Regions from separate parts of the Mesorhizobium sp. WSM3868 genome, predicted to be linked through region 2. Evidence: predicted binding sites of a transcription regulator. Region 2 holds the regulator's gene; the other holds the start of a gene.
What was found. Region 2 encodes LexA, which represses DNA repair genes until DNA is damaged. Its sites were predicted from a motif close to TGTTCNNNNTGTGTTCNG; they were not measured.

Region 1 (11,896 bases), on a different contig from region 2:
CTGAAAAAAGCGGGAGCCGCCTTTGCCCGCATGTCGGGCTCCGGCGCTACCTGCTTCGGCCTGTTCGAGACCGGCAATGTCGCCAAGCGCGCGGCGATCGACATCCGCCGCCGCCATCCGGGCTGGTTCGTGGCCGCGACGCGCAGCATGGAGACCGACTGATGACCAACGAAAGCCGCCCCTTCATCCCGGTGCGCATCGCGGTGCTGACCGTTTCCGACACGCGCAGCCTAGCCGAGGACAAATCGGGGCAGATATTGGCCGACCGCATCGCAGAGGCTGGCCATGTATTGGCTACTCGCGACATCGTGACCGACGACCGCGAGAAGATCAGCGAAAAAGTGCTCGCCTGGTCGAAGGATGAAACGGTGGACGTCGTCATCACCACGGGCGGCACCGGCTTCACGGGGCGAGACGTCACGCCGGACGCGCTGGAGCCGATTTTCGAAAAGCGCATGGACGGCTTTTCGGAAGTCTTCCACCGGATTTCCTATGACAAGATCGGCACATCGACGATCCAGAGCCGGGCGACCGGCGGCGTCGTCAACGCCACCTTTATCTTCGTGCTGCCGGGCTCGCCCGGCGCGTGCAAGGATGCTTGGGACGGCATCATCAAGGCGCAGCTCGATTACCGGCACATGCCCTGCAACTTCGTCGAGATCATGCCGCGGCTGGACGAGCACCTCAGGCGCGGCGGCAAGCTGGAGTAGCGGCCCCGTCCGGCTCAGCGGATGACCGGCTCGCCGTGGAAGCGGCGGCGCGACGGCCGCGAGACGCCGAAGCCGATTTCCATCATCAGCCGCGGCGTATGCGTCGGCACCGTTCCCATATGGAAGCCGAACGGATCCTCGACGAAGCCGAGGCCCGCCTCGCCCGTCAGCGTCACAGGGCTTTCCGGACCGTAGACGTCCAGCACGTCTTCCGCGGGGTGGCCGACCAGAAGCGTGAGCTGGTGCTTGAGCGCGCGGCGCCTGTGGCTGCCGCGGACATAGACATGCGGGCCGGTGCCGGCGTCGACCGGCACCAGATAGAAGAAGAATTTCAGCATCCGCCAATCGTCGAGATCGAAATGGTATTTGCCGAGCGAGGCGAGATTCTTGTCGGCATCCGAGGCCTTGCCGGTCGGAAAGCTCCACCACACGCGCGTCGTGATCAGTTTCGCCTGGCCGCCGAGATAGTGCTGCGCGACCTCGAGGAGCAGCGGATCCCGCTGGATGGCAAGCGCCGCCGGGCAATCGAGAATGCGTTCGAAATAATGCCCGCTGAGCAGCGAGCGGCCGAAACGCTTCTCCGCCTCGGCATGGTCGCCCGGCATGAATTCGAGACGGCGGTCGAAATTGCCGAAACAGGGCGTGCGCTGCGCAAAAACGGCGATCTCCTCATGGATCGCCGACGGCAGCGTCAACCCCGAAAACAGTCCATCGGAGCGAAGCGCCGCGACCACCGCCTCGCGATCGACGCCGGCAAACATCGTCTCTCCCGCATTGTCGAGCGGGCGGACGCGTCTGGCGCCTAGCCAGTGCATGCGGCGCCCCGGCATGGTGCGCGCCAGCACGAACATCGGCAGCCAGGCCGGATTTTCGCGGAGATCTTTCAGATAGGTCGGGATGCGCACGGCGATGCGCCTGAACAGGCTGCCATTACGAGCGATCGCCTCCAGGCTGGCCGCGCCTGAATTGTCTGGAGTACCAAGGTTCATCGGGTTCCTCGTATGCATGGCGTCCGACGAAGCGCCAGCCGTCTGCCGCTTCATCGTCACCCAATCCCGATTGTCCCGCTTCAAGCAGATGCTAATCCACTGCAGGTTTTTGTGCAATGCACAATAGAATGGGCCGGCAAAGTTCGCGGCCTTTTCTCTCTTTTCGCCTTCTGGAGAGAAGGAGGGCATGCGCTCACTTCGGCGGCGCCACCCAGATTTCGGCATTCAGCCTTCTGGTGGCGAGGCCGCGCGCCAGGGCTTCGGCGCTGCGGGCGCTTTTCGCCAGCACCGTGGCCTGGCGCTTGCTGATGACAAGCCCTTCCTCCAGAGCCCGGTGGCCCGAAAAAACCCGGACCAGAAACGGCATGCGATTGCCGCGGGCGCGTGAAAAACGCGCCGGCATCGTCTGCCTCGCCGCGTGAGCGACGACGTCGTCGATCCAGCCTTCGGCGAGCCGGGCGCCGGGTTCCAGAAGCAGCAGCCAGTCGCCCTTGGCCTGGCCGATGCCCGTTGCGATGCCGCCGGCCACGAGGTGGCAGCCGGCATGCTCGGCGACGCGATGCGTCTGGTCGGTCGAGCCGGTGTCGCAGACGATGACGTCGCGCACCACGCCCTCGACCGCGCCGCCGATCAACGAGGCCAGCGTGCGGGCAAGGCCTTCTTCGTCGTTCCTGGTTTCGATGAGGACGCTGAGCATTTTAGCCGAATAGCGGAAAGCGCGGCGCTGCGCCAGTTGCGCTTTCTGAACGAGAAAGTTCTTGCTTTGTTCTCATTGGTAAAATAGGAATAGTTTCATGAACAGAGCGATTCGACAGCCTGCCGACAGTCCCTGGGAGAGGGCGAAAATGGAACAGATCGTGCGCGCCGACATTGCCGCTTTCGGAGCAGGCAGAGCCGAGATGGCAAATGCAATGATAGAACAGAGCGGCATGCGCGTGCGGCCGGACCGCAATCGCGGACGCTCCGCGGGCATCAATCCGTCCGGCCGCTTCGAGCCGGTCAGCCGGCATGTGTTCGACGATGGCTGGAACTCGCTGGAGGAACTGCCGCCGTTCAAGACGGAGGTGCAGGTCGAGAAGCCGCGCACCATCATCACGCGCAACGAGTCGCCGGACATTTCCTTCGATCGTTCGATCAATCCCTATCGCGGCTGCGAGCATGGCTGCGTCTACTGCTTTGCCAGGCCGACGCATTCCTTCATGGGCCTGTCGCCGGGGCTCGATTTCGAATCCAAGCTCTTCGCCAAGCCCGATGCGGCGCGTATGCTGGACAGGGAATTGTCGAAGCCCGGCTACCAGCCGCGCACCATCGCCATCGGCACCAACACCGATCCCTACCAGCCGATCGAAAAGCAATACCGGATCATGCGCGAGATCCTGGAGGTGCTGGAGGCGCGTGGCCATCCGGTCGGCATCGTCACCAAGTCGGCACTGGTGACGCGCGATATCGACATCCTGTCGCGCATGGCCGAACGCGGCCTCGCCAAGGTGGCGCTGTCGGTGACGACGCTCGACCGCATGCTGGCGAGAACCATGGAGCCGCGCGCCTCGACGCCGACAAAGCGGCTGGAAGCGATAAGGCAGCTTTCGGATGCCGGCGTCCCCGCCTCGGTGATGGTGGCGCCGATCATTCCCGGCCTCACCGATCCGGAGATGGAGCGCATCCTCGATTCGGCGCGCGCCGCCGGCGCCAGGGAGGCAGGCTATGTCGTGCTGCGTCTGCCGCTCGAGGTGGCGCCGATCTTCAAGGATTGGCTCTTGCGCCATTATCCGGATCGCTACCGGCATGTGATGTCGCTGATCCGCTCGATGCGCGACGGCAAGGACTACGATTCGGAATGGGGCAAGCGCATGAAGGGCGCCGGACCCTATGCCTGGCAGATCGGCCGGCGCTTCGAGATCGCCGCCAAGCGGCTCGGCCTCAATGCCGAGCGGCGGCAGCTTCGGACCGACCAATTCGTCGCAGGCTCCGGCGTCGGCGAGCAGTTGATGCTGCTGTGAAGACGATGCCGCCGCGAAGGCCGGCGCTAAGGCAACTCCGGAGGCAGACTTTTGCGCCCGGATTGCGATCCGCTAACCCTCTGTTTTGATGTAACTTCGTACGGAAGGCCCGCTACGCACTCTTCCTGGAATTGCTCAAGAATCCCGTCCGGCCCAGTCCCCGGCCGTGAGACGGTGCCCTCCCGGTCCGACGCCCCATCCGACCCGGAGGGACTTGCGGAGAATCGGAGCCGATGCGAACCTCGCCGCACCATGGCTCGCGCGCGTTCCGATTCTCCGCTTCTCTTCGAAATGGTCGAGAAGCCCGACTTCTCGATTGAAACGAAAGCGATGGCCGAGGGGCTGTGGCCGGTAGCGGGGATGGACGAGGCGGGCCGCGGGCCGCTTGCCGGTCCGGTGGTGGCCGCGGCCGTGGTGCTCAACCCGGCCAACATTCCCGAAGGGCTCGACGATTCCAAGCGCCTCACCCATCTGCAGCGCGAGGCGCTGTTCCTCAAAATCCTGGGCTCGGCGCTCAGCGTCTCGATGGCCTCGATCAGCGCCGAAGGCATCGACAACAGCAACATTCTGAAAGCCAGCCTGGAAGCGATGCGCCGCGCCGCCGCTGGCCTGTCGCTGCCGCCCAAACTGGCGCTGGCGGACGGTCGCGACGTGCCGCCAGGGCTCACCTGCGAGGGCCGCGCGCTGATCAAGGGCGACCAGCGCTCGCAGTCTATCGCCGCCGCCTCGATCATCGCCAAGGTGATGCGCGACCGCATGATGTGCGGCTGCGGCGGCCATCATGAGCATTACGGCTTCGAAATGCATATGGGCTACGCGACGGTCCGCCACCGGACCGCGATCGAGGCGCATGGCCCGGTGGCGCGACTGCACAGGGCGTCGTTCGCGCCGTTCCGGTTGGGCGGCGTCGAGGTGGCGGAAGCGGAAGAGAGCTTCGAGGGAATAGATTAATCTCCTCCTTGAGGGGGAAATGGCCGGCAGGCGGAGGGGGTCGTCGCGCGTGAAGCACCGACGCCCTCTTTTAGTCGCACAAGGGTCGAGCTCTACGCGCAACGACCCCCTCTGTCGCCTTCGGCGACATCTCCCCCTCAAGAGGGGAGATTATTCGCGCCCAAAACAAAAAAGCCGCCGGGTTGCCCAGGCGGCTTCATGTCAGCAACGGCAGAGCCGCTCAGTTCAGCTTGGCCTTCACGTCCTGCAGCGCCGACTTGAACAAATCGGCGCCGGCCTTGGCGTCGACCTTGGCGGCGAGCAGCGCACGGGCGGCCTCGACGGCGATGTCGACGGCGCTGGCACGCACCTCGCCGATCGCTTCGCGTTCGGCCTGGCTGATCTTCTGCTCGGCAAGCGCCGTGCGCCGGGCGACGTAGTCCTCGGTCTTCTTATGCGCCTCGGAAGCAAGGAGCTCGGCCTCGCGCTTGGCGGCGGCGACGATGTCGGCGGCCTCCTTCTCGGCTTCCTTGCGCTTCTGCTGGTATTGGCCGAGCAGCTGCTGGGCCTCTTCGCGCAGGCGGCGCGCTTCCTCGAGTTCGCTGCTGATCTTGGCCGCGCGGGAATCGAGCGACTTTGCGAGCATGCCCGGCACCTTCAGATAGATGACGGCGCCGAGGAAGATGATCAGGGCAATGGTGGCCCAGAGCGTGGCAAGTGATGTGGCGTCCATGATGGCCTCCTCACCGGGTCGCGGATTTGACCGCGGCCGAAATCTCGGCCTTGTCGGTCTTGCCGCCGACCAGCGCCTCGACGATGGCCGACGTGGTGTCCTCGGCTATCGTGCCGACTTCCTTCATCGCCTTGGCCTTGATCGAGGCGATGCTCGCCTCGGCTTCGCCGAGCTTCTTCTCGAGTTCCGCCTCGAGCTTCTTGCGCGTGCTTTCGGCTTCGCTCTTGGCGGCGTCGCTCGCCTGCTGGCCGATCTTGTTGGCGTTGGCCTTAGCTTCCGCCAATTCCTGCTCATAGGCGGCAACGGCAGCGTCCGCCTCGCCCTTCAGCCTGGCGGCGTGGTCGAGATCCTGGGTGATGCGATCGTTGCGGACATCGATGATACCGCCGATGCGCGGCATCACAACCCGCTTCAGGAACAAATAGAAGAGCCCGAAGGTGATGACGAGCCACAGGATCTGCGACGGGAAGGTCTCGGCATTGAACGGCGGGAACGTGCCATGCTCCTCGGCAGGCACGGCGGTGCCCGCATGCGTATCGCCCTCGGCCGTGGCCGGCGCGGATTCTTGCGCAAAGGCAGATGTCACGAACATCTCATTCCCCTGTCCATACGGCGGGGCCGCACCATGCGGCCCCTTTCGTCAGCGCGTGGTTCTTACCTGAAGACCAGCAGCAGCGCGATGAGGAGCGAGAAGATGCCCAGCGCTTCGGTCACGGCGAAGCCGAAGATCAGGCGGCCGAACTGGCCGTCAGCGGCCGACGGGTTGCGGAGCGCACCCGAGAGATAGCTGCCGAAGATGTTGCCGAGGCCGATGCCGGCGCCGCCCATGCCGATGCAGGCGATACCAGCGCCGATAGCAGCTGCTGCAGTTGCGTCCATTTCAAAACTCCTGTGGTTTTCGTAATCGTTGCGGTTGGTACGTTGGGTATGCTGGCGCCGGGGCGCCGGTGAAAATCGATCAGTGGCTCGGGTGCAGAGCGTCGTTCAAATACATGCAGGTCAGCACCGCGAAGACGTAGGCCTGCAGGAAGGCGACCAGCAGTTCCAGCGCCGTCAGGGCAACCGCCATGGCGAGCGGCAGGACCGAGCCGGCTATGCCGACCGCACCCAGCGCGCTGAGGCTGACGACGAAGCCCGAAAACACTTTCAGCGTGATGTGGCCGGCCAGCATGTTGGCGAAAAGACGAACCGAGAGGCTGACGGGACGCGAGACAAAGGAAATGACTTCGATCGCCACCACCAGCGGCATCAGATAGCCAGGCACGCCATGCGGCACGAACAGCTTGAGGAAGCCGAGGCCGTGCTTGGCGAAGCCGTAGACGATGACGGTGCCAATGACCAGGATCGCCAGCGTGAAGGTGACGATGATGTGGCTGGTGACGGTGAAGAAATAGGGGAACAGGCCGATCAGGTTGGCGACCAGCACGAACATGAACAGCGAGAACACCAGCGGGAAGAATTGCATGCCCTGCTTGCCCGCCGCATCGCGCAGCATGTTGCCGACAAACTCATAGGCCATTTCCGAGACCGACTGCAGGCGGCCAGGAATGAGGGCGCGGCTGGCGGTGCTCATGTAGAGGAAAGCGGAAGCGACGGCGATCGTCACGACCATGAACAAAGCGGAGTTGGTGAAAGAAATGTCGTAGCCGCCGATATGAAGCGGGATGATCGGATGGATCTGGAACTGGTGGATCGGATCGACCTGGTCAGCAGCAGCCACTTTAAATCCCCGTCAAAGCCACAACCGGCTTCTTAAGTTTCTTTCGCGCCTTGCGGCGCCTTACTTCAGTCCTTCGGTTCGGGCGGCTTGCCGCCCTGGCCGAATTCCGATGCAAGTCCCGACGAACGCAGGACATTGAGTATACCGGCGCCAAAACCCAGCAGCAGGCCGACGATCAGACCCCAGGGCGCGATTCCCGCCAAGCGGTCGATGATCCAGCCCAGGCCGACACCAACCACCACTCCGGCGATGAACTCGCTGGACAGTTTCAGGGCCTGACCGTAACCGGTCGCAGCTTTCGCTTCGTCTTTCCCCTCGAGCCGGTCCGTGCGTCTTGATGCAAGCGATGCTTCAAGCTCGCGCCGGCGGCGCTCAAGTTCGTCGTCGCGGATGGTGGCTTCTGGCTGCCTGCCGCGGCCGGTTTCTCCGGTTCCGTCTGGCCCGTTTTTGTCGGCCATCGCAACCCCCCTGCCCGGGCAGACGATCACCGTCCGTCCGCTTCTAAAGTCGCCGGCAACATAGTTAGCGGGTCCGCGCCCGTCAAGCCACGGGCCGAACTTCAAAGCGATGTATTTTCCCGTTTCAAATCAACGACTTATCCGGGTGCGACATCGTGCCCGTCACGCCTGTGCGAGGACTCGGCGCGAATCCGGGAGGCAAGCCGCTCCGATCGATGCGCGCAGCAAGCGAGAAAGAGCGTCGCCGCAGGGTGCCGATCAAGCGGCTCAGTTCGAGCCGCCTAAACGGCTCAGCTCCAGCCGCCGCCATAGGTGCGATAGAAGATATGCAGGCCGATCCTGGTCATGCGCTGCATGGCGCGCGCCCAGCCCGGATGGACGTAGTTGGCGTAGTAATGCGTCGAGGATCCGACCTCGGGGATGAAGATCTTGCCGGCGGTCACCGCCATGGCGACATCCTGGGCGGTCTTGTACGCGACCGCGTCGTTGATGCGCTTCTTCCTGCCGTCGCAGGCGAAGGAGAACTGGCAGCGGTTGAACCAGTTGTCGTTCTGGTAGACGACACCGCAGATCGTCTTCGGATAGGCAGGGTTGCGGACGCGGTTTAGGATCACCTGCGCCACCGCGGCCTGGCCGCGCACCGGTTCGCTGCGCGCCTCAAAATAGATGCCCTTGGCGAGGCATTCCTGTTCCGGCTTGGAGAAGACGGCCGCCGGCAGCGGATTCTGCATCCAGGCGTGATCCCCCTTGCCCATTGGCGGAATGAAGCGGCCGTCATTCGGATCGTCCTGCAGCAGAGCCTCAAAGGGCGAGGCCTTGGCATAGTCCGGCGCCGACTGGGCATAGGCGGTGGCGAGGATGTCCGGCTTGTCGTTGTTGACGAGAGCGATGAGAGCCGCCGGCAGATCCGGATCGGGCTTCTTGTCCTCGCGGATGTGGAAGGCCTGGGCGATCTGGATTTCCTTGCCCTTGATGCCGGGCTTAGCGAAAGTCAGCTTCAGGCCACTGTCCATCGCCGGACGGAGCAGCGAGGAGGTGCGCTCGAAGATGGAGCCGGCGCTGAAATTCTTCGGCGGCGCAACCGGCGACACCTGGACGAGGCGGCCCTTCTTGTCGGCGCGCACGACGCGGTCCTCATCGGGCGTAGCGCCGGCGACATTGCCCTTGCCGCGGAGCGCCACCGTGCCAACGCCAGGCAGGTCCACGCCGGAGCCGGAGATCGAGCCCGTGGCGGCCGAATCGACGAACGGCATCTCGGCGGCGTGCACCGAGCCGGCGACGGATTTTTCGACATAGGCATTCCAGCGATGGCTGGGCGACTCCAGCCCGGACACGAGGCTTGCCATATCCTGGTAAGCGACGACGGACGGAAAGCCGACCCAGAAGCCGAGCCCCAGAACCAAAGGAGGAAGGAAGGAACGTTTATTCGCAACGGCGGCGGCGACGAGCCGCGTAAGAACGCGTCGATGCACGGAACTCTCCAGAAACGCTACTGACCCCGGAGAGCCAAAATGAAGCATTAACCTTGATGGGGGGTTAACGGCACCGATCGTGTTTTTTTCATGTTGCAGATAAGCCGGCCTCCGCCAGCTGTGGAAAGCCGGCGAAAACGTCAGGCCGTGCGCAGAAAAATCGGCCATGCGATCGCCGCGCAGATCGCGGCCGCCAGCCACACGCCCGGCCATGCGAAGAGAAGCAGAAGCCAGGGAATGGCGATCGGCACCAGGCAGAAGCCGACAAAGACCAGAGTGTTGGCGAGGCTGAGCGCGGTGCCGACATGGCCGGCACCGGCAAGTGTCGCAAGCTCGGTATAGGCAACGCCATGCCAGGCCGATACGCAGATGCCGGCTACGATCACCATAAGGGGCAGGAGCAACAGCAGCGACGGCTGCCTGGCTGCAGCGATGGCCAGAACCCATAGCACCAGGAAGGCCAGCGCGCTCAGCGCGCTGCAGAACCTCAGGAACGGCCTTCGGTTGCGGTGGCGGTCGGTGAAGCGACCGCTCCAGACGCGCATCGCCATGGCGCCCGTCTGCACGGCGGCGAGGGTGGCGCTGGTTACCCATGTGCCCATGCCGGCAAAGTCGTGCAGGAAGACGGAGGCAAAGGTGAGCACCGCCACCTGCGGGAAGCAGAGCAGGCCGATAGCTGCCGAGATGCGCCAGACCTCGATGTTGCGCAGCGGCGCCGGGCCGCTCGTGACGGCGGCGGCATGCGCGTCGCCTTGCGTCGGCGGCTCGTGCAGCCAGCGCCAGGCAAAGAAAGCCGAGAGCGCGGAGAGAGCCGCCAGCAGGCCGAAGACGGCGGCGAAGCCGAAGCCCAAGGCTAGCCACGGCATGACGAGCGCGCCGAGCCCGCCGCCAAGCGGCACCGCCGTCTGCCTGATGCTCATGGCGAAGCCGCGCTCGCCTTCGCCGAACCAGCCCATGATGGCGCGGCCGCTGGAGCCGTTGACGCTGCCGCCGAGCAGGCCGGCAACGAGCAGGCTGGCCGAAAGCAGCACGACACTGGGAGCGGCTATTTTCGTAGGCACGACGAGGATTGCCATGGCAAAAAGCCACATGGCGGTCGCGCCGAGCCCGGTCAGCAGCACGCGGCGGTCGCCCCAGCGGTCGGTAAGCACGCCCCAGGGCAGTTCGCTGAGCGCCACGCCGAGGCCGAGCAGACCGAGCGCAGCGCCGAGCGAGGCATTGTCGAGATGGTAACCCTGGCGCATCACCACAGCCGTCGCCGGGATGCCGGAGAAGGTAGCGGAGAAGCCGGCATTGGCGGCGACGCCGATGCCGAGCACTTTCCATCGATGGGTGGGCCCGAAGGCGCGGCCAGCCGAAGCGGCGGCGCCTGCCGCGGGCCGCCGGCAATCGTTGCGAGTTACGATGGCGGACATGATCTCGTATTCCCTCTGCGCCGGTCCATCGGTCTTGACCGGTCGGATGTAGCGCCATAGCTTCATCCAGAAAATCAGCAAGTTTTTGATCGATTATCCTGAAAATAAGGACGATCTCATGCGACGTGTCACATTCGACCTCGACGTGCTCAGAACCTTCGTCACCGGCATGGAGCTTGGCAGTTTCGCCAAGGCGGCCGAGCGGCTCGGCCGCTCGACCTCTGCCGTCAGCGCGCAGCTGAAGAAGCTGGAAGAACAGGCGGCGACGTCGATGTTCCGCAAGGCGGGGCGCGGCCTGGCGCTTACCGAAGCTGGTGAAACGATGCTCGGCTATGCGCGGCGTCTCATCGAGCTCAATGACGAGGCGGCCTCAGCTATCCGCGACGTCGAGCTGGAAGGCTGGGTGCGGCTCGGCCTGCAGGAGGACTTCGGCGAGGCCGTGCTGCCGGAGGTGCTCGGCCGGTTTGCCCGTGCGCATCCCAAGGTCCGGATCGAAGCGCGGATCGGACGCAGCCATGAGCTCGCCGAGCGCGTCGTCTCAGGCAGCCTCGACATCGCGCTGGCCTGGCACGACGGCACGATCCTGCCCTACAGCCGGCATGTCGCCGAGGTGCAGGCGCGCTGGATCGGCCCGGCGAAACCGATGCAAGCCGGCCACAATGGTGAAGCGCTGCCGCTGGTGTTGTTCGAGGCGCCGTGCCTGCTGCGCACCGTGGCGACCGAGACGCTCGACCGCGCCGGCCTCACCTGGCGCATGGCGTTCTCGAGTCCCAGCCTCGGCGGCATCTGGGCGGCGGTCGCGGCGGGTCTCGGGCTGACGATCCGCACCGATATCGGCCTGCCGGCCACTGTCAGGGCGATCGCGCCGGGCGTGCTCGGCCTGCCGCCCCTGCCGATGATGGCGCTGCATCTGCACCAGAAGGATGCCGAGCTCGATCCGGTGGCGGCACGGCTGGCAGAGATATTGCTGGAGGCGGCGCTGGATACGCTGCCGGAGGGAGCGCGAATCGGTAAGGGGTTGCGAGCGGTCGCGTAGGTTCCAAGCCATTCTTCATCCTCGAGCGGAGCAAGGAGCGAAGCGACACGGCACAGACCCGTGGATGACGACGGGAGGGGGCGCTGCCCACCCTTTCCCACAAAGGGCTCAGCGCTTCTTCGCCCGACCCGCGAAAGGATTCTCCGACGTGCGCAACGCCATGCGGATCGGCACGCCGGGCATGTCGAAAGCCTCGCGCAGGCTGTTCGACAGGTAGCGGACATAGGATTGCGGCATCGCGTCCGGGCGCGAGCAGGAGACGACGAAACCCGGCGGCCGGGTTTTTGCCTGCGTGACATATTTGATCTTCAGCCGGCGGCCGGCGACGGCGGGCGGCGGATGATGCGCCAGAATGCCTTCCAGCCAGCGGTTGAGCTTGCCGGTCGAGACGCGGCTGTTCCAGACCTTGTGCGTCTTGATGACGGCGTCCATC
Region 2 (11,896 bases):
GGCGCCTTGATGCGGATGGCGCCCTTGACGCCGGGAGGCGCCTCGGAGGGCTCGCGGTCGCGCCACTGGCCATTGTAGCGCGGCGGCAGACCCTTGGCCCGCGCCGCCTCGCGCATCGCCTCCAGCTCGGCAGGCGTCTCATAGCTGAAATAGGCCTTGCCCAGCCGTACGAGCTCCTCTGCCACCTCACGGTGGCGCGGCGCGCGCTCGAACTGCGACACGGCCTCGCCGTCCCATGACAGGCCGAGCCAGGTCAGTCCGTCAAGAATAGCGGCCGTCGCCGCTTCGGTGGAGCGCTCGCGGTCGGTGTCCTCGATGCGCAGCAGCATCGTGCCGCCCGTGTGCCTGGCGTAGAGCCAGTTGAACAGCGCCGTGCGCGCGCCGCCGATGTGCAAATAGCCGGTGGGCGAGGGGGCAAAGCGGGTGACGACCTTGTCGGACATGGAACTCTCGGAAGAAGCACTGAAGCGGGCATGTTTGCGCGGACTTTCGCGCGGTGGGCGTTCATGTAGCATAGGAGGTCTGGGGCGCAAGGGGCAGACCCGATGGCTGGACGTGGCCGGGGTGCGGAGGAGGGCGAGGAGACGACGGCTGGCGTGAGCGAGCGCCTGCTGTTTGCCGCCACCGTGCCTGCCGAGGCTGTACCGGTTTTGGTTCCAGTGCCGCGTCCGGCCGCCGAAATTTTGCCGCCGGACGGCGATGCTTCGCTACAAGCTCGTCCGCCGGCAGCCATCGACTTAATCCGCAGGCGGTTCCGCCGTGCCTCGTTTTCCGCGTTTCGCCGGGGTGTGGCCGAGGCAGCCTCCACCGAGCTCGACCGCGGCATCGGCTTCCTGCTGGTGCCGGTGTTCCTGGCCGCCGGCGTGATACTCTATTATTCCTTGAGCGCCGAGCCGGATCTTTACCGACCGCTGGCGGCGGTGGCGCTGATGGCTCTATGCGCGGCCGTTTCGCGTCCCTGGCTGAAGACACACCTGGTCTTTATGGCGGCTCTGTTTTGCGCGCTGGGCTTCGTCGCCGCGAAGGTCGAGACCTGGTGCGCCGCAACACCGATGCTCGGCTCCGAAATCCAGACGCGGCTGACAGGCCGCGTCGCCGTCGCCGAGGAAATGGCCAATGGCCGCGTCAGGCTGACCATCGATCTCATCTCGACCGCGCATCCAAAGCTGCGCTACGCACCGGATCGCGTCAGGCTCTCGGCACGCAGGATCCCGGCCGGCATGAAGGCTGGATCGCTGGTGACGGGTTACGCACGGCTCCTGCCGCCGACCGGGCCGGTCCGTCCCGAAAGCTATGATTTTTCCTTCGACAGCTATTTTTCCGGCATCGGCGGCAGTGGATTTTTCCTCGGCGACCCGAAACTCATTCCGCCAACCGACCCGATCGCTCAGACGAGCATCGCCTCAGCCATCGAGAACGCGCGCGAAAACATTGCCGATCACATCAGAAGCACCATTGGCGGACCCGAAGGCGAGATTGCCGCTGCACTGATCGTCGGCGTGCGCGCCGGCATTCCCGAGGACATCAACGAGGCGATGCGGCGGACCGGCATCTATCACATCATCTCGATTTCGGGCCTGCACATGGCGCTGGTCGCCGGCACGGTCATGCTTCTGCTGCGCGGCGCCTTTGCGCTGTTCCCGGATTTTTCGTCACGCCGGCCGGTGAAGAAGTATGCCGCGGCAATCGCGCTTATGTCGATCGCCGCCTATCTCGTCATCTCCGGGTTGGTGGTCGCCGCCGAGCGAAGCTTCATCATGCTGGCCGTCATGCTGATCGCCGTGCTTTTCGACCGCGCCGCGCTGACGATGCGCAATTTGGCGATCTCGGCCATCGCCGTCATCCTTGTGTCGCCGCATGAAGTGGTTGGCCCGAGCTTTCAGATGTCGTTCGCGGCAACCGCCGCCCTTGTCGGCGCCTATGCCGGCTGGTCCGACTACCGCGCCGGCAAGGTGAGAGCGCCGCCGGAAAAGCGTTCGTTCCTGCGGTTCATGTCGCACAAACTGGCAGTCGGAGCAGGTGGCGCCGCAATGACGTCGATCATTGCCGGAAGTGCCACGGCGCTGTTTGCCATCTGGCATTTCCAGCGCGTCTCGCCGCTCAGCCTGCTGGCCAATCTCGCGATCATGCCGATCGTCACGATCGTGATGTTTCTGGCCGTCGCCAGCGCGGTCATGATGCCGTTCGGCTTCGACGGGCCCTTCCTCTATTTGATGGGCAAGGGCCTGGCGGCCATGATCGCGATCTCGGCGTGGATTTCGGAGTGGTCGCCGGTCGATGCCGTGGGCCTGATCTCGATCCATTCGGTGCTGCTGGCGACGATCGCGCTCGTCATCGCCACGATGGCGACTACGTGGCTCAGGCTGACCGCAATTCCTTTCGCTGCCGCGGCCGTCATGATCATCCCGCAGGTGCGCACGCCGGACCTGCTGATCTCGGAGGACGCGCATCTGGTGGCGATGCCGATCGGCGGCGGCGAACTCGCCATCAATCGTGCCCGCTCCAACGAGTTCACTACCGATAACTGGAAACGCGCGCTCAAGGCCGAAACGATCGTGCCGCCGGAGACATTCGCCAAGGGCACGCTGGACATAGCCGATCCCGTCGACCTGCCGCCTGGATCGCCCTTTTACTGCACGGGCGATCTCTGCATTGGCCGGCATCCATCGGGCGCGATCGTCGCGCTCGCCGAGAACCGCGAAGCTGCCAGGCCTGCCTGCGACTTCGCAGACCTCATCGTCATCAACGACGCCACGGCCTACAATCCCTGCCGCGATCCACGTATCCTCGTCGTCACCAAGCGGCAGCTTGCGCGCGACGGCAGTGCCGCCGTCTTCTTCGATCCGCAATCGGCGACGGCGCGAGCAACCATTCAATACGCCGTCGAAAAACCGTACCGCCCTTGGCACGAACAGCGGCGCTACTCGCGTGAGGCGAGGGGGTTGGCGCCTTACAAGAAGCCCGAGAAGCCGGAAGCCAAGCCGCAGCCCTTCAGTAGCGGCGGATGAGCCCGACGAGCTTGCCCTGAACCTTGACGCGATCGGGACCGAAGATGCGCGTCTCATAGGCCGGATTGGCAGCCTCGAGCGCGATAGAGGCGCCCTTGCGGCGGAAGCGCTTCAGCGTCGCCTCCTCGTCGTCGACCAGCGCCACGACGATCTCCCCGGGGCTCGCAGTGCTGGCGTTGCGGATGATGACCGTGTCGCCGTCGAAGATGCCGGCCTCGATCATCGAGTCGCCTTTGACCTCGAGCGCGTAGTGCTCGCCGCCGGCGATCATGTCCGGCGGCACTGTGATCGAATGTGTCTGGTGCTGGATGGCGTCGATCGGCACACCGGCGGCAATGCGACCCATCACCGGGATGGAGACGGCCGAAACGGCGTCGTCGTCATTGCTGGGCGTCGGCGTGCGTGCGGGCGCCGCGGGTTTGATCTGGCGACCGAGATTGCCTTGGCCGCCCTGGATGACGCTCGGAGAGAATTTCTTCGCCGCATTGAGGCCGGGCGCGATCGAGTCAGGTAGGCGCAGCACTTCAAGTGCACGCGCTCGGTTCGGCAGCCGGCGAATGAAACCGCGCTCCTCCAGCGCCGTGATCAGGCGGTGGATGCCCGATTTCGAGGCAAGGTCGAGCGCTTCTTTCATCTCGTCGAAAGACGGCGGAATGCCGCTTTCCTTGAGCCGTTCATGGATGAACATCAGCAGTTCATGTTGTTTGCGCGTCAGCATGGCGGCCCCCATGGGTTCTGAAACCAGAATCAGAAAAACAAACCCAGAACAAACACTATCTGTTCCAGTTGTGTTCCGCAACCGTTTAAAGTTTAGTGAATGTGTTGACGTTTTGTTCAGCGTAACATCAGAACGCTGCATTCCTCGCCGGCTTCAGCCGCCGGTGCGAAGGGTTGGCGCACGATCAGGCCATTGGCATCGGCGAGCATCCTCAGCATCGAGGAATCCTGGATGCCGAACGGTGTTGCGATCAGCGCCCCCGCATCTTCGCGGACCACGGCGCGCACATAGTCCTGCCTGAGATCGTTGGCGTGCATTGCGGCGCCTAACCGGGCCGTGCGGATTTCCTGCCGGCAGGACCGGCCGCCCAGCCGCGCCAGAAGCGGCTTCAGGAACAGCTGCGAGCAGACCAGGCTTGCGACCGGATTGCCGGGCAGGCCGATGCAGCGAATGTCGCCGAGCCGGCCAAACATCAACGGCTTCCCGGGACGCATGGCGATCTTCCAGAAGTCGAGCTGCATGCCTTCGCCGGTCAGCACGTCGTGGATCAGGTCGTGGTCGCCGACGGAGGCGCCGCCAAGCGTGACGATGACGTCGGCGCCGGCCTTGACCGCCTTCTTGACCAGGGCCGCGATCGCGTCCTTGCGGTCGGCGGCGATGCCGAGGTCGAGCGCGCGCGCGCCGACCGACTGGGCCGTAGCTGTGAGGCCATAGGCATTCGACGAGATGATCTGGTCGGGGCCGAGCGCGCTGCCCGGCGGCAGCAATTCGTCGCCGGTGGCGATGATGGCGAGCAGCGGCTGCCGCACCACGTTGAGACTCGGATGGTTGGCCGATGCCGCCAGCGAAAGCGCCGCCGGATCGAGCTGGCGGCCTTTTTCGAGGAGCAGGTCGCCCTCGCAGAAGTCGAGCCCGCGGCGACGGACGTTGCGTCCTTCCGCGGTCGGCTCGGTCACTTCGATGCTGCCGCCGCCGAGATCGCGGACATTCTCCTGGATAACGACGGTATTGGCGCCTTCGGGGAGCGGCGCGCCGGTGAAAATGCGCACGGCCTCGCCCTTGCCGACAGAGCCGGTGAAGCCACGCCCGGCGGGCGCCATGCCGATCACGGAGAGCCGGGCCGGCGCCGAGGCCACGTCGGCGGCCCTTACGGCATAGCCGTCCATCGCCGACGCATTGAAGGGCGGCTGGGTGCGCAGAGCCACCACCGGGTCGGCCAGGACCCGGCCGGCCGCGTCGGCCAGCGGCACGCTTTCGCCTGGCAGCGCGGTCGCGCCGTCCAACAGGCGTTGGAGCGCCTCGGCGACCGGAAGCAAAGCCATGCTAAGGACCTGCCTTGTAGTCGCCCGACTTGCCGCCGGTCTTCTCGACCAGCCTGATGCCGGAAATCGCCATGGCGCGGTCCGCTGCCTTGGCCATGTCGTAGATGGTGAGGCAGGCAACCGACGCCGCGGTCAGCGCCTCCATTTCCACCCCGGTCTTGCCGGTAACCCTGGCAAGCGCGGTGACCCTCAGGCCGGGAAGCGCGTGATCGGGCTCGATCTCGACGGCAACCTTGGTCAGAAGGAGGGGATGGCAAAGCGGGATGAGCTCATGCGTCTTCTTGGCCGCCATGATGCCGGCGATGCGCGCCGTGCCAAGCACGTCGCCTTTCTTGGCGTCGCCGGCCAGGATCATCTCCAGCGTTTCCGGCTGCATGGTGACATACCCTTCGGCGATGGCCGTGCGCGTCGTCTCGGCCTTGCCGCCGACATCTACCATGTTGGCTTCGCCCTTGGCGCCGAGATGCGTAAGCGCGGGCATCCTCAAACGGCCTCGGCCGGCGCCTTGCCCGTCAGCAGAAGGGCGGTCGCGGCGGCCACGTCGGCCTGCCGCATCAGGCTTTCGCCAACGAGGAAGGTGCCGATCTTGCTCTTTTCCAGCCGCCGGCAGTCCTGATGGGTGAAGATGCCGCTCTCGCTGACCAGCAGCCGGTCGTCCGGGACCATGGCGGCAAGCCGCTCGGAAACGTCGAGGCTGGTTTCGAAGGTTCTCAAATCGCGGTTGTTGATGCCGATCAGCCGCGACGAGAGGCGAAGCGCGCGTTCCATCTCCTGTTCGTCATGCACCTCGACCAGCGCCTCCATGCCGAGATCGAAGGCCGTGGCTTCCAATTCACTGGCCAAGGCGTCGTCGACGCTCGCCATGATGATGAGGATCGCGTCCGCGCCCCAGGCGCGGGCTTCATGAACCTGATACGGGTCGAAGAGGAAGTCCTTGCGCAGGGCGGGCAGGCTAACGGCGGCGCGCGCTGCGGTCAGAAAGCCGGGCGCGCCCTGGAAGGACGGCGCGTCGGTCAGCACCGAAAGACAGGCAGCACCGCCTTGCTGGTAGGCCCTGGCGAGCGCCGGCGGGTCGAAGTCGGCGCGGATCAAGCCCCTGGAAGGGCTGGCCTTCTTGATCTCCGCAATCAGCGCGAAGCCGCCGGCCTTCCGCTTGGCCTCAAGCGCCGCAAGGAAGCTGCGCGGGGGTTCCGCATCCTTGGCCTTCGCCTTGACCTCGGCAAGCGGCGCGCTGAGCTTCGCGGCGGCGATCTCATCGCGCTTGTAGGCTTCGATCTTGCGCAGGATATCGGACAAAATTCTAACCGTTCGAAATCTCGATGAGCTTGTCAAGCACCGCCAGTGCCCGGCCGCTGTCGATGGCCTGCGCTGCTGCCTCGATGCCATCGCCGAGCGTCGTTGCCTTGCCGGCCACCACCAGCCCGGCGCCGGCATTCATCAGCACGGTATCGCGATAAGCGCCGGCAGCGCAGCCCAGCATATCGCGCAATGCCCTGGCGTTGTAGGCCGCTTCGCCGCCGCGCAGGTCTTCCTTGTTATGCCGCTTCAGTCCGACCGCTTCCGGAGTGAGGGTAAAGGTGCGGATCTCGCCGCCGGCGAGCTCTGCGACCTGCGTCTCGCCCGTGGTGGTGATCTCGTCATAACCGTCGCCGTGCACGACCCAGGCATGATCGGTGCCCAGCGCCTTCAGCGTCTCAGCCACCGGCATGATCCATTCGGGCAGGAAGACGCCAACCATCTGCCGGCCGACGCCGGCTGGATTCGACAGAGGCCCGAGCAGGTTGAAGATGGTGCGCGTGCCGAGCTCGCCCCGGACAGGACCGACATGCTTCATCGCCGGATGATGCGCTGGCGCGAACATGAAGCCGACGCCGGCCTCCTGGATGCAGCGGCCGATCGTCTCCGGTGCGATGTCGACCTTGACGCCGAGCGCCATCAGCACGTCCGCCGCGCCGGTCAGCGAGGACAGGCCGCGATTGCCGTGCTTGGCCACCGGGACACCCGCGGCGGCGATGACGAATGCCGATCCGGTCGAAATGTTGACCGAATGCGAATTGTCGCCGCCGGTGCCGACGATGTCGATGGCGCCGCGCGGGGCTTCGACGCGGAGCATCTTGGCGCGCATCGTGGCGACCGCGCCGGAGATCTCGCTCACGGCCTCGCCACGCACGCGCAACGCCATCAGGAAGCCACCGATTTGCCCCGGCGTCGCGTCGCCCGACATGATGATGTCGAAGGCCTCGCGCGCTTCCTCGAAGGAGAGCGCGGTGCCGGTCGCGACCTTGGCAATATATGTCTTAAGCGCGCTCATCGTGTCTGTGCTTGGGAAACGGCGGCCGGATCGATACGAACGTCATATTGCGACTGCAGCTGCGCCACCAGCTGATCGAGCAGGTCGTCGGATATGCCGGCGCTGAAAGATTTCTGCGCGTCTTCCGGGACAGAGCTGCCATCGGCACCGGCAGGTTCGAAGACTTCGGCAACCTTGAACAGGATCTGACCGTCGCCGGTGGGCGAGGGGATCAGGCCCGTGCCGCCTTCGCCGACGCCGAACATGGCCACCGCGCCCTCCTTGCCGAAATCGGCATCGTCGGCTTCGCGCTTCAGGCCGCGCTTGGTCTGCTTCTCGAGCTTCAGCTCGCCCGCGATCACGTCGAGCGTCGCACCGGCCTTGAGGCGCTTTTCCAACTCCCCGGCCTTGGCGGTGAGCCGCTTGTCGGTCTCGGCCGCGGTCCAGTCGGCCACCACCTTCTGGCGAACCTCCTCCAGCGTGCGGTCGCGCGCCGGCGTGATCGACTGGACTTCATAGAAAACGAAGCCGTTGGCGGCAGTGGTCAGGCCTTCATTCTCGGTGTTCGGCTCGGCCTCGAAGACGGCCTTGATGAGGTCCGCCGATTGCGGCAGGTCGTTGACGATCGTGCCGTCCGGCCGCTGGCCGGTGCGGTCGATGGCGTCGATGGTGACGACCTTGAGCTTTAGCTTGTCGGCCGCCTGGGCAAGCGAGGCACCGGAAGCGCGGGTGTCCTCGTAGCTGTCGTGGACGTCGAGCAGGACGCGGCTTGCCTCGCCGAGCGCAAGATCCTTGCGGATCTGGTCGGACACTTCCGAAAGCGGCTTCACCACCTGCGGCTTGATCTCGGTGACGCGCAAGAGCACCGGGCCGAAGGCGCCCTGAACCACCGGGCTGACCTCATTGACGTTGAGCGAGAAGGCTGCGTCGGCCACCGCCTTGTCGGCGATCTTGTCCTTTGCCAGCGTGCCGAGCACGGTGTCGGCCTGCGTCTTGCCCTCGGCGGTGACGATCTTGTCGAAGGTGGCGCCGGTCTTCAGGGAGTCAAATGCCGCCTTGGCCGCGTCCGGCGTCTTGAACACCAGCTGTTCGATGGTGCGCATTTCGGGTGTCGTATAGCGCGCCTTGTTCTTGTTGTAGTCGTCAGCGACCTGCTGATCGGTCACCGCCGTCGGGTCCATGATGTCCTGCGGCTCAAGCCGGATATAGGAGAATTTGCGGTATTCCGGCGCCGCGTAGTTCTTCTTGTTGGCTTCGAAATAGGTTTTCAGCGCGCTGTCGGACGGCGCCTCGATCGGCTGGACGAGTGTCTTCGGCAGGACGAGATAGTCGATCGTGCGGTCCTCGCCGCGATAGAGCGCGACCGCCTTCAGGAAGGTCTGCGGCGCCTTGAGGCCGTCGGAAATCGCCTCGACGATCTGTTGGCGGACCGCCACCTGCGAGCGGTTCTTCAGATAGTCCTCGGGTCGCATGCCGATCTGGCTCAGCAGATATTCGAAGGTCCTGCGGTCGAACTGGCCGCCTGGACCCTTGAAGGCCGGATCCTCGCGCGTCAGCTCGGCCAGCCGGTCCTTGGAAAGGCCAAGCCCGAGCTTGCGAGCCTGCTCGTCGAGAACGGCGCCGGAGACGAGCTGCGCCAGAACCTGGTTGTCGAGGCCGAGCAGCTTAGCCTGTTCATGCGTGATGCGCTGGCCATATTGCTGCGACAGCAGGTTGATCTGGCGATCGTAGGCGAGGCGGTATTCGTTGATCGAAACCGTGGTGCCGCCGGCGGTAATCACCGAATGATGGCCAGCCAAGCTTCCCGACAGGCGCCCGGAAATACCCCAGACGGCAAAGCTCACCACCAGCAAGGACAGCAAAGCTTTCGCGACCCAGGTGCCCGCCGCGCTTCTCAAAATACCAAGCATGCCCACTTCCGATCTTTGCGCATTTTCGCATGCGCCGACTCTGAAACAAGCGCAATAGCGTCCTTCCGGCCCACTGTCGATTGCTTTGTGGCCCGATTTTGGTACTGAGGGCGCTGCCTTATGTTGCCTGGAGAACTCGACGCCATGACCCCTGGAATCCGTCCGCTCGTTGCCGGCAACTGGAAAATGAACGGCACCAGCGCCTCGCTCAACGAGTTGAGGATGATCGGCAACGGCTTCATGAGCGGCCTCGATGCGGAGACGGAAGCCCTGGTCTGCGTTCCGGCCACCTTGCTTCACCAGGCCGCCGAGATCCTTTCGCGCACTCCGGTTCGCGCCGGCGGCGAGGATTGCCACCCCAAGGAGAGCGGCGCCTATACGGGTGAGATTTCGGCCGAGATGCTGAAGGATGCCGGCGCAAGCCATGTCATCGTCGGCCACTCCGAGCGGCGCGAGCAATGCGGCGACGACGATGCGATCGTCAATGCCAAGGCTTCGGCCGCCTGGCGGGCAGGGCTGGTGGCCATCATCTGCATCGGCGAGACGCGCGCCGAGCGTGAAGCCGGCGCGACGCTCGATGTCCTGTCGCGGCAGCTCGACGGTTCCGTGCCGGCGAGCGCCACCGCCGCCAACACCATCATCGCTTACGAGCCCGTCTGGGCCATCGGCACCGGCCTGACGCCGACCGCGGCCGACGTCGCCGAGGCGCATGCCCATATCCGTGGCAAGCTGACGGCGCTGCTCGGCGATGCCGCGGCCAGAATGCGCATTCTCTATGGCGGTTCGGTCAAGCCGTCCAATGCTGTGGAGCTGCTCGGCGTCGAGAATGTCGATGGCGCGCTGGTCGGCGGCGCAAGCCTGAAGGCGGCCGACTTCCTCGCCATTGCCGAAGCCTATATGCACATGTCATAGCCGCAGGCGGTGGCCCGCGGCGGCAGGGGCGCGGCCCAAATCGTTGCAATGGCCTGATTGCTCCCCATATTCCCGGCCACGGGCTTGGAAATGCCGCCAAAGCATTGTAAGGAGCCGCCTCCAAATCACCGGTCGTATGCGCGGCCGCGCTAGGCCTCGCCAGGATAAATTATGGAAACGGTACTGATCGTCGTTCATCTTATGGTCGTGCTCGCCCTTGTCGGGGTGGTGCTGCTGCAGCGCTCCGAAGGCGGCGGTCTCGGCATTGGCGGCGGTTCCGGTTTCATGACGGCGCGGGGCGCAGCCAACGCGCTTACCCGCGCGACTGCGATCCTGGCCGCGGCTTTCTTCGTGACTTCGCTCGCGCTCTCCATCCTTGCCCGCTACGGCGAGAAGCCGATCGACATCCTCGACAGGGCACCGGCTTCGACCTCGGGCAATGCCGGCAAGGGCGTGCTCAACCAATTGCCGGGCGCCACCGGTCCGGTGGGCAGCTCGCAGCCGGCGGCGCCGGCTACCGGCACCGCGCCGCCCGCCCCGTCGGGCGGCGCGACGACCACCACGCCGCTGTCGAATGGCGGCACCACCACGGCTCCGGCCACTGCTCCCGCAACACCGGCGCCCGCGAATCCGACCACGCCGCCGGCCGCGAACGGCGTTACATTGCCGGTCACCCCGCAGGTTCCGAACCAGTAGCCGGACAAGCATTGCCGCCGCGATCTGTTGTTCTTTGAACACAGTCGCGGCAAATGCCGCTCGATCACGAAGATTCAACCAAATGTAACACGTCGCTCAGCTTGAGGGCGCGCTGGCTAATCGATTATAGATTGCGCGCGGCACTTTCGGCGTCCTTGGGGGGCGCCGGGCGACGCCGTTGGGCAACTAGCATAGAAAATCGGATCTTCGCCATGCAGCTTCGCAGCTTCATCCTTTTGGGATTCTGTGCCGTATTCGGCATGGGATCCGCGGCCTTTGCCTCACCGGCAAATCTGGCCGCTTCGCCGTCGGTAGAGAAGACCGACGCAATCCCCGTCGCCGCCAAGAGCGACGCATCGCAGCTGAGGCTTCTCAAGAAGAAGAAAAACCCGACTCCGGACGACCTCGCGCAGATCGAAAAGCTCGAGGCCAAGATCGCTGCCGACAAGGAAGCGGCCAAGCAGAAGGCGCTCGAAGCCCGCAAGCTGGCGATGCGCGAGGCAGCCAAGGCCAAGGCGGATGCGGCGCGTCAGGAATGGCTCTCCAAGAAGGGTTCGGCCGCGCCGGCCGAAGTGGCCGATGCGAAGCCCGGGAAGAAGACCGTCAAGATCATCGAACCGATCATGCCCGTGGCGCCGATCGCCTCGCTCCAGGCCGAGGAGCCCATCCCGGCCGACGCGATGAACATCACGGCCACCGGCAACAACGGTGAGTTGCGCAGCGAACAGCCCGGCCAGAAGCGGGCGAGCAGCGGCGGGCTGTTCGCCGGCCTGTTCGGGGGGTCCTCGGTGACCTCAATCAACTATCTGCCGGAGACCCGCGCGCTTGATTCGGCGCTCGCCAAGAAGGATGCCAAGAGGCCGTTCAAGGTGAAGCCGGAGTTCGTGCCGCAGGACGTTGCCTTCACCGGCTATGAGCCCGGGACGATCGTCATCGACACGACTGCTCGCCGTCTCTACCTCGTCGAATCGTTTTCCACCGCGCGCCGCTACGCCATCGCAGTCGGCCGTGAAGGCCTGCAGTTCAAGGGGACGGTGGCC

Region 1: CK221_RS00145 (PA0069 family radical SAM protein) is a predicted target of LexA. The motif match lies at 2,453-2,470, and genes of this name have one in related genera.

The regions. Positions count from the first base shown of each region.
Region 1 is NZ_NSGB01000001.1:24,857-36,752, forward strand. It holds gene CK221_RS00125 (4-(cytidine 5'-diphospho)-2-C-methyl-D-erythritol kinase) at 1-162, shown strand, start outside; gene moaB (molybdenum cofactor biosynthesis protein B) at 162-710, shown strand; gene CK221_RS00135 (hypothetical protein) at 725-1,699, opposite strand; gene CK221_RS00140 (glycosyltransferase) at 1,893-2,396, opposite strand; gene CK221_RS00145 (PA0069 family radical SAM protein) at 2,545-3,699, shown strand; gene CK221_RS00150 (ribonuclease HII) at 3,952-4,650, shown strand; gene CK221_RS00155 (F0F1 ATP synthase subunit B) at 4,871-5,362, opposite strand; gene CK221_RS00160 (F0F1 ATP synthase subunit B) at 5,373-5,954, opposite strand; gene CK221_RS00165 (F0F1 ATP synthase subunit C) at 6,017-6,241, opposite strand; gene CK221_RS00170 (F0F1 ATP synthase subunit A) at 6,321-7,082, opposite strand; gene CK221_RS00175 (AtpZ/AtpI family protein) at 7,148-7,540, opposite strand; gene CK221_RS00180 (cell wall hydrolase) at 7,831-9,012, opposite strand; gene CK221_RS00185 (MFS transporter) at 9,153-10,493, opposite strand; gene CK221_RS00190 (LysR substrate-binding domain-containing protein) at 10,546-11,463, shown strand; gene der (ribosome biogenesis GTPase Der) at 11,572-11,896, opposite strand, start outside.
Region 2 is NZ_NSGB01000005.1:196,045-207,940, reverse strand. It holds gene gltX (glutamate--tRNA ligase) at 1-443, opposite strand, end outside; gene CK221_RS10940 (ComEC/Rec2 family competence protein) at 546-3,008, shown strand; gene lexA (transcriptional repressor LexA) at 2,992-3,726, opposite strand; gene glp (gephyrin-like molybdotransferase Glp) at 3,843-5,048, opposite strand; gene moaC (cyclic pyranopterin monophosphate synthase MoaC) at 5,050-5,529, opposite strand; gene trpC (indole-3-glycerol phosphate synthase TrpC) at 5,532-6,347, opposite strand; gene trpD (anthranilate phosphoribosyltransferase) at 6,349-7,359, opposite strand; gene CK221_RS10910 (SurA N-terminal domain-containing protein) at 7,356-9,248, opposite strand; gene tpiA (triose-phosphate isomerase) at 9,393-10,160, shown strand; gene secG (preprotein translocase subunit SecG) at 10,332-10,856, shown strand; gene CK221_RS10895 (L,D-transpeptidase) at 11,069-11,896, shown strand, end outside.